DNA from 3 places in the Clostridium sp. MF28 genome. Region 2 is predicted to be linked to each of the others. Evidence: riboswitches for the same ligand, from Rfam matches in the RefSeq annotation. Region 2 holds a riboswitch; each other region holds the start of a gene.
The links. A riboswitch is a leader RNA that binds a small molecule or an ion and turns the genes downstream of it on or off. The one in region 2 is predicted to bind cyclic di-GMP.

Region 1: another riboswitch for cyclic di-GMP. It lies ahead of AXY43_RS07320 (methyl-accepting chemotaxis protein); the one in region 2 lies ahead of AXY43_RS08515 (hypothetical protein).
Region 3: another riboswitch for cyclic di-GMP. It lies ahead of AXY43_RS17760 (response regulator); the one in region 2 lies ahead of AXY43_RS08515 (hypothetical protein).

What each region holds. Positions count from the first base shown of each region.
Region 1 covers NZ_CP014331.1:1,633,513-1,636,805, reverse strand. Annotated here, with positions in the region: gene AXY43_RS07325 (hypothetical protein) at 1-1,279, opposite strand, end outside; cyclic di-GMP riboswitch class II at 1,810-1,893, shown strand; gene AXY43_RS07320 (methyl-accepting chemotaxis protein) at 1,978-3,293, shown strand, end outside.
Region 2 covers NZ_CP014331.1:1,896,126-1,899,418, forward strand. Annotated here, with positions in the region: gene AXY43_RS08510 (3-oxoacyl-[acyl-carrier-protein] synthase III C-terminal domain-containing protein) at 1-937, opposite strand, end outside; gene AXY43_RS08515 (hypothetical protein) at 991-1,302, opposite strand; cyclic di-GMP riboswitch class I at 1,464-1,551, opposite strand; gene AXY43_RS08520 (aromatic acid exporter family protein) at 1,663-2,628, opposite strand; gene AXY43_RS28735 (diguanylate cyclase) at 2,801-2,956, opposite strand; gene AXY43_RS27795 (hypothetical protein) at 2,959-3,123, opposite strand.
Region 3 covers NZ_CP014331.1:4,026,889-4,030,181, forward strand. Annotated here, with positions in the region: gene AXY43_RS17755 (MATE family efflux transporter) at 1-1,084, shown strand, start outside; cyclic di-GMP riboswitch class I at 1,690-1,775, shown strand; gene AXY43_RS17760 (response regulator) at 1,811-2,176, shown strand; gene AXY43_RS17765 (hypothetical protein) at 2,489-2,746, shown strand; gene AXY43_RS17770 (DUF3284 domain-containing protein) at 3,124-3,293, opposite strand, start outside.

The sequences.
Region 1 (3,293 bases), 260 kb from region 2:
GGATAATAGCTACACAATCGCCACAACCTTTTCTGGCCATTTTATACACATAATAATTATTTGATACTTCGCAATCTTTAGGAAAAAATTCATTTGCTGATCCTTCACAATCAGGCGAGTAAATAACACTAACACCGTTAAGTTTTTTAGCACCATAGAAACTAGAATTATAGTAAACTGCTTTTCCAGTTTGGGTGTGATTAACTCCGTAGGTGATTACAAAATCATCATCAGATGTTAATTCGAAATTGTTTGTTCGGAGGTACAAGGCATCTCTACTTTCGCCTAGTACATTCACATCCATTAGAATTCCTTCAAAGCTTTCCATAACCCAAATATTAGTTTTAAGATCTATAGCTTCATAGTCATTACTATAATATTTTTCAAGAATCTTATACCTTAAATAATTTAAATCATCTCTAGCATGTGGTAGTAGATTAAATTCTGTTTTGCATGTTTCACGGATTTTAAGTGTAGGTACTGGCCAAGAATGGTTGTTTTTAATTGGCTTTTTAGGTGTAATTCGAAGTACATGCCAGTATTTGTCCAAATTATCTAAATACTCTTGTCCAATGTCTCTATTTTCCCATATTGATGCTCTCATGAGTATTGCAAAGGTATCCTTACCTCTTTCAAGTCCTAAGTTGACAAGACCCTCTGGTATATTATCATTATTCATGATATCGGAACTAAATCCAGAATTAATTAAAGCCTTCCGCACTTGGTGGTTAATATATTGGTCAGCAGTTGTAATAATAATTGTAGAACTATCATAGGGATATCCTAGTGTTCCATCAGGTGTATTTTCAGTGTTAATATTATAGTTATTAATAGTATCACCTAGGCTGCCAAATATTATATGGTATTTTCCGGTTTGATTATTACCTACAGTAGTATTATCACTATAATCTTTTCCTATTTTGTTTTTGGCAAAGAAAAGAAAACTTCTGAAACTGTAGTAATATGCTTTAGGTGGTGTTTTTCCGATTAAAACAATAGCCTCATCAGGACGTAATTTGTAGGGAACTCCTTCTTCTATAAATTCTATAGAAGACTCTTGATTAGGAGAAGGTGGGACTAGAGCAAGAGCATATGGAGCACCTGCATTATTTCCCAAAGCAGTATTGACTAAACCTTCGCTGCAATATTTTAAAATATCTACATATTTTAATTCTCCTTCTTGAACTATACAACCTTGATGCTCTAATGAATTAATGAATTCCTTAACTTTTTTTTCATTGTTCTTATCACAATTACAATAATTATAATCTTTATGCATTTTGCTACTCCCTTTTTTCTTTGATTCTTTTCATTTGTTATTTATTATTATATGCTGAATGTTTAAAGTGGGTGCCATAACAGACAGGATTGTAACTGACCAAATAAAATTAGATACAATGCCAGTGCAGAAATAAAAAAAGTTATGAAATGCAAGGATATAAGTAATGGCTAATTCAAATTGAAATGCGATTATTGTAGTGAAATAAAGATAAGTTGATTTTATAAACAAAGGCATTAATATGTAATATATTGAGGATTAAAATGAGATTAAATTCAGTGTTGGATTTTAAAGGTAGCATTTCGCCTCCATCATGAAACCAATGGAAACTACAATTTGGATTTTCGTTAGTTTATTTTTGTATTTTGAAGATGTTCAGTTAAAAATTATGAGCTTTAGAATACGTTTAAACTATTTTTTGGAAATTTAAATATTTGGACAGCTAACCAATATATTTAAATTATTGATTTTTTAATATCTATATGATAACATGACATATATATTAAAAAAATGACAATTATTAATGAAATATAGTAATTGAGAGCTATGAAGAATTCTTTTTATGTGGATATTTTAAGAATTTCGAGCTATCTGTGCAGTCGACCAATTTAAACTAATAAGTTCTTTTTTGATTAGTTTAAATTGGCCTTTATTATTTATAAAAATTATATAAAGAACAATATTTTTAGGGGTGGAGTATGAGTAAATTTGGGAAGAAAATATTAAGAATGATGTTGGTTATTTTATCATCTATAGCTATAATCTTAGTTTCAGTAAATCTGATTATGTTTGAAAAATTTAAAAAGGAACTTAGGCAAACAGTTACTCAATGTATTTCAGATTTAACTGTTTCTATTGATGGAGACAAGCTTGAAAAGCTTATAAAAGAACAATCAGATGACAGTGTAGAATATCAAGATATATTAAATTCAATGAGTTTGGCTAAATCAAAAAGCGTTGCAAGGAATTTTTATACACTTGAAAGAGTTCAAGGAACACAGGCTAAGTTTTTAGTTGATGTTTCAGTAGATGCATCTGAATTTTTAGAAGATTATACTATGGATAGCGGCATGAAGGAAGCTTTTAATGATAAAGTTGTAGTAACAAATGAATCGTTTACAGATGAGTATGGGACTTTTATTTCTGCTTATGCACCAATTAAAAATTCAGAAGGAAAGGTTATAGCTATTGCTGGAGTAGATGTAGACTCAAGTATGTTTGAAGGCATGAGAAGTGCGTTGCTAAATGCAACAATTCTAACAATAGTTATTGTGAGTATTTTAGCTTTTGTTATGATTTATTTATATTCTAAGAAATTAAGTAATAATATTGTAAAAATACAAAGTGTTTTAGGTAAAATGAGTGATGGTGATTTAACTAGTAATATAAATATAAGAACAAAGGATGAGATTGAGGATATAGCTATATCAATAGATAAGGTTCAGAATTCTTTAAAAGCTCTGATAAACGATGTAGCAATTGTATCTAAAGATATGAATACTGTTAATGATACAGTAAATGATAAAGTGAAGCATCTAAATAATGATGTTGAAGAAGTTTCAGCAATTACAGAAGAAATTTCAGCGAGTATAGAAGAGAGTGCAGTATCTGCAGAAGAGATGTCAAGAACTTCAAAGGAAATAGGAATTATAGTTAATTCTATAGCTGAAAAATCACAATACATTGAAGAGAAATCAAATCAAGTAAGTGAAAAAGCTAAAAATATTATGGGAACTTCAAAAAATAATCAAAAGGAAACTGAAAAAGTGTTTAAAGAAACAGGTATTAAATTGAAGCAATCCGTTGAAAAAGCTAAAGCTGTGGAGAAAATAAATGTATTATCGGAATCTATACTTCAAATAACTTCACAAATTAACTTACTTGCACTTAATGCAGCAATAGAGGCAGCAAGAGCTGGAGAAGCTGGCAAAGGATTTAGCGTAGTAGCAGAAGAAATAAGAAGGCTGGCAGAACAATCTAATGAAACTATAAATAAGATGCAAAATACAACGTC
Region 2 (3,293 bases):
AGAAAATTACATAGTCACCTCTTTTAACTTTACCTTCCTTTATCGATTCATACAATGCTATGAAAGGGCTAGTAGTTCCAGTATATCCATATTTATTTCCTATATAGATACTCTTATCTTCTCCTATATCTAAAAGTTGTCTTATATTTTTTATATTTATAAACGCAAACTGAGAAAAGCAAAACATCTTAATATCTTCATTTTCTAAGCCATTTTTCTTCAGCATCTTTTTAGCAATCTCTGCTGCGGGATAAACACATGCCCCACCATCAAATGGCAACCATTTCAGATAAAGTTCGCTTACATCTTTTGATTTGAAAAAATTAGAGAATCCTTCACTTGGATACATAATGTTATGACTTTCCTCTGTGTTTATATAATATTCTGCATCAACTATCCCACACTCTTCTTCAACTTTTTCTAAAATTATTGCACATGCAGCATGTCCATAATTTCCATAGCAAAGCTCATTATTTGGGTCAGCTAATGAATCAACATCATCACAACCAATAATTAATGCTCTTTTAGCTCGCTTCGACGATTCTAAATAATTTGACATATTCTCTAATGCAACAGTCATGCCAGCACAATTAGCATTCATATCAAAACACATTACATTTCTTCCTGCATTTAATTCCTTATGTATTAAAATAGATGTTGCTGGTGCTACATATTCCGATAATATAGATGAATAAACTAGTACATCTATATCACTACCTGTCAAGTTAGCCTTATCTAATACTGATTTTGCTACTTTTACTGCTAGAGATAAAGTTGTCTCCTGTTCATTAAACATAAATCGTTTATCTCTACCCATTATATCTACTAATAAATGTTCTACATCTTTATCTTGTTTTTCAAAATGTTTTAAATAAATATCATTTGAAACAACTTCTGATGCATGACAAACATCAATACAACTTAGTCTTATTCCCATAATAATCTCCTAGCTAATGTAATTCAATTTAATATTATAAATTATGTATCATTTTAAATTATTTCAATTACCAATCCAGTGTTCCTACTTATTCTTGATAATTGCATCTTTAAAGTAATATTGCTACCAACATTTGCTATAACCTTTACAAACTTGCAAGCCTTGTACATTTGAAAACATCCTTCTAACATTGGTAACATCTCTTGTCTTGAAACGTTTAACTCTCTTGCGTCAAAATTCAATACATATTCTGAAGTTTGTATAGGAGATAGTTCTTTTCTAAAATCTTCAACAAAACTATTAGCATCGTTTGGTTCAAACATTCCCCATATCCTTATATTAATCTCCTTTTTTGCTTTGTCCAAAGACAGTTGATACTTTTTCATTTACTACACCTAACCTTTCTTTATTTAAATTGTTACCATATACACATATTTCAATGATTTTGTATCAAAATAAAAAGGTACCTATTAATTATTAATAGGCACCAAAAATAAACAAATGACTAATGTTTATATAACTACATTTTGGCAACCTGGCAATCATTGAAAATGAATTTCTTTAGACCCATAGCTTTGCGGCCCTACCTTTCGGCAAGTGTGCTATTATCAATGCATATGATATGCATAATTTTACACTTATTTTTGATAAATTTCAATATTTATACCAATATTTTTACCATTAATGGCATTAAAACTAATTTTAGTAAGTTATATTTATAATTTCTACTTATTTTGAAAAGATTCCTTGAATTCTTTCTTAATAACTAGGAAATCTTCTAAATCATTCAAAAACTGAAATAATAACGCTCTATTTTCAAATTCGTTTCGATTTTTAGGCAAATCCATTTTTTCATAATCTTTCCTAAGCAAATTTAGTTTATCTATAAGCTCTACACAATCATTATCTTCCTTAAGATTCATTGCAACTTCATTTGTAAATTCTGATAATATTCTAGTTTGATCATAAGTCATATAAAATCTCGAGAAATGCCTCTTCATTCTTTTCATTGTATCTAGCTGTATTATTCTCATCTCTATATAACTCAAATAATAATCATTTTTTTTAAATAAATGGTTATTATTTATTATCTGCGCCATAAATTTAGACTTATTAATTAATTCCTCAACGCTCACTGATATTTGCTTTTCATAAATTGGTACAGCTTGAGTAACAAGGCTTACTGCCATATCTGATAATATAGCTCTATAATAATCTTCTATTCTTTCTTTGTTTTTTTCAAATTGTTCTTCCAATGATGCGGTATATAAATTAAACATCATTGCTACTCCAATTCCTATTACAGTTAATTGTGCTTCGTTTATAATCCATGAAATATTTATATTTGTGCTTGTAAGTAAATGTGTTGATAATACAGATCCAACTACCATTCCTTCCTCTATTTTTAAAATTATTGTTGTTTGTATAAATATAATTAAAAATAATCCGAATATGATTGGGTTATTTCCAAGTAATAAATATAGCATAAACGACAAAAGAATGGCTAATGCAGAAGCAATTATTCTTCTCCCTGCAACTAATAAAGATTCTTTTTTTGTATCTTGAATACTTAGGATTGCAATAATTCCTGAAGTCACTCCAAATTGTAAACCAACATAATTTGATATAATAATTGCTATTGTAGCTGATAATGCCATTTTAAGAGTTTTAGATTGTAAATATTTTATCATTTTTACTTTCTCCTACCATGCTTAAATTCTTATTCATTATATAATCTTCACTTTTGCATGTAGCTTGCCTTTCATATGTATCTTAATTAAATAACGCTTTTTGCACACGTGTTCCAGATTTATAATGAAATATATACCTCCTTCATTGAGATTATAAGAGGCATATATTTCATTACCTAGAAACCTTTTTTAACTTCTTATTTTCATACATTTTATAATCAGCTTTCCTTAACAGCTCCTCTAAATTATCTGCTTCACTCAGCTTATAGCTAGTTGATCCAAAACTTATTTCTAGTTTATATGTTTTACCATCTGAATCTTCTATTATTTTTAATCTTTATTGATTATCCGAGAATAGCTCATTTCATTATTTATATTATATTGCACTATTATTTGACTTAGTAATAATGCCAAAATAATTATGCACAATGCTAACATATATCTTTTTCTTATCGTTTTTATAACTTTGGTATATCCAACTGAATTCTTTTCCATTGCTTTCTCCTAAACTACTAATACTAAATAGTTTGTTTTTAAACAAATCATCCTACTTATTAACTATATATAATTTACTGATTATTTTTTACTATATATTGTCTACATTATCTTATTTCCAACTTCAATTTTTATTTAAATATTCTCCATTTTAACAAGAAAATTATAAC
Region 3 (3,293 bases), 2.1 Mb from region 2:
AAAAGTTAGTTCTATTAACTTTTGGTCATCAATGCTTATGGGTATTATTCTTATGATGATATGTCTGCCTTTTTTATCCTCTATTTTGCCGCTTTTAGGAGCAAGTGGCGAAACGTTACAATATACAAGAAATTTTGTTATGGTACTTGTTATTGGAGCTCCAATTATCATTGTTAATATGGCGCTTGACGCAGCTGTACGTGCAGAGGGTGCATCCACTATTTCTATGACTGGTACCATAGCAGGTATTATTATTAATATAATACTTAATCCCTTTTTCATTTTCGTTCTAAATATGAATGTTATGGGATCAGCACTAGCCTCTGTTTGTGGTAATATAGTTTCCGTTTTGTATTTTATATATTATTTGCAAAAGAAGAGTACTGTTCAGAGCTTGTCAATTAAGGACTTTAAACCAAGTAAAGAAATTTATGGTGAGATTTTTAAGGTTGGAGTTTCAGCTTTATTAATGAGTGGATTTTTTGTTATCATAAGCCTGCTATTCAATAATTATTCTATGATTTATGGAGATAGTGTTGTGGCGGGATTTGGAATCGCACAAAGAGTTGTCCAAATTGTAGATTGTATTGGTATGGGCTTTGCAATGGGAGTTGTACCACTAATTGCATTTGCTTACTCTGCAAATAACCAAAAGCGTCTCATGGAAATTGTTAAGAAAACTATATTGTATATGCTTGGTTTAACATTAACTTTAGGAGCAGTTCTATTTGCACTCAGGTTACAGATTATTGGCATCTTCAGTATTGATCCTAATGTTATTGCCATTGGTCAAATAACCCTTATAGCTCAACTTTCCTCAACTGTTTTTGCTGCCCTATGTGAATTTTTTACTGGAATTTTTCAAGCTCAAGGTGATGGTGTGAAATCAAATATTATGGCCGCGGTGAGGGGTGTTTTATTTGTACCTATTCTGATTGTAGGAAACTTGCTATTTGCTGTTAATGGTGTTATTTGGGCTATGACAGCTACAGAAGGACTCTCATGTCTCATAGGAATTGCCTTATGGCTTGGAATTAGACGAAAAAGTTTACTAGAAATTTCTATGAATAAACAGATAAGTTAAATTAAACATAACTTTTTAGCCTAAGCGAAGATGAGTGGAATGGTGGATTTAGAATTCAGATAGTGGTTATGAAAGTATGCTTTATTAAGTACTAAAGGGACTTTTCTGAATATAATTAATTAAAAATCCTCTGACTGTAGATTCATATAGTTAGAGGATTTAGTTTTTTACATATTTTGATATAGATAAGTATTACTTTATCTTAAAATAAAATAGCCCCTAAAGTGAAGGGGCTAGTGAATAGGTTAAAATAAAAAAAGATTATGAATGGAGAGTAACTAAATGAGAAACAAATAACATTCAAGAGGTTTCTTTTAATTATATGAAGGCTAACATCAAATAATTCTAAATAGTAATAGATAATTCTTCGCACTTCAATTAAGGAGTGAAAAATATAGCTTATTGCTGAGTATATTAAGAAAAAGAATTATTATGAAAAGTTTAAAACTTAGTGAAATGTAACGATAATAATTGTATAAAAAGTAGATAAATGCTAATTAGGATAATAATCTATGGAAGTTTAACAATACTACATTAACAATAAACGTTAGATAAGCAAAATAAAGTTTTTATTTAAAAGTACGATATATTTAATGTTAAATTTAATATTAAATTGGCAAAGCAGTTGAAAAACTGTGACGCAAAGCTAGAGGGCCTTTTCCTTTTGAAAGGATGGCAGCCAGTTGCAAGTCTTTGCCTATTTGAAATGAATAGGAGGAAAATGAAATGAATGACAAAATTTTAATTTGTGATGATGCTAGATTTATGAGAGTTACTTTAAAGAATTCCTTAGAAAAAGAAGGATATCAAGTAGTTGATGAGGCAGAAAATGGAGAAGTGTTGATTGAAAAATATAAGCAATTAAATCCTGATTTAATACTAATGGATATTACAATGCCTGTAATGGATGGAATTAGTGCACTATCATCAATTATGGAGATTAATCCTAATGCGAAGGTGATTATATGTTCTGCAATGGGACAAGGCGATATTGTTATTAAAGCCATAAAAACTGGAGCCAAAGATTTCATTGTTAAACCATTTAGAAATGAAAGATTAATACAATCAGTCAGAAGAGTTTTGGAAAACTGATTTCCCAATGTACATATTTAAGGTAAATATCACGCTAACGTATCACATTGTTTATAAATAAGAGTGTGATTTTTTATTATGTAATGCAAAAGATTTGAAAAAACTAGTATAGAGCATACTAGTTTTTTTCGGTTAAATTAGCTCACATGCTGCCTAATATTTTGAGTTTATTGGGACAGATTTATATCGTTTAATACTATTAATTTATTAGTTATTTTTTTTTAACAATATATTAAGAAATGATTAAGATGTTTGACAAAGAACTGACAAGAAAAAATAATAGTATATTCATAGGAAGGGAGTTTGATATTTATGTTAAGAGAAATTGAAGAATTAAAAATTAAAGATAAAATTACAATAGAAGACAAACAAATGCTTAGAAAAGCACTAGATGGCATAAAGGGATGGAAGTTCAATCCGGTTGCAGTAATTACAAATGGAATTGAAGATTATTATTTTATATGTAGAGTAAAAACAGTAATAAAAGATTTACAAATGAAGATGGCAAAAGTATATATTAAAATACAAGAGGGGAGTAACCCTAGACTGTTGGCAATAGAAGAAATATAATAATTCAAATACATGAATAAATAAAAGCGGAAATAAATTTATATCTATAATGTATAGAAAAGCAATTTCTAAGTAAAAACTGGAGATTAGATTAGTAAATAAATATATAAAATAGATATTACAATATCAACAAGTTTTCGAGATAGGCTATGTGATAAAACTAGTCCTATCTTATTTTTATGTGTATTTTAGGCACACTGATAATTTGTAAATAGATACTGCAGCTTAATAAAGTTTTTTTATTCCTAATTCACTTAGTATAAAAGTGGAGAATATATGAATTATAAAAAGCATTGTCATTAAAAGTTAAAGTAGTTTTTATTAGAAACAATTTATTAATGACAATGCTTTCTATATGAAAGATTAAAATATGTTGATTAGGAAGCTAATGATTTTTCTAAGTTCTTTATAAAAGTATTAAATTCATCAGGTTGACGTTTACCTAAAAGTAAAGAAGTTAATGCAGAATTTATTTTTCCAAATATGTTTCTATCACTTTCTATCTCAGTAAAAATGAGTTTAGTCTCATTTTCAGAAATAGGAATAA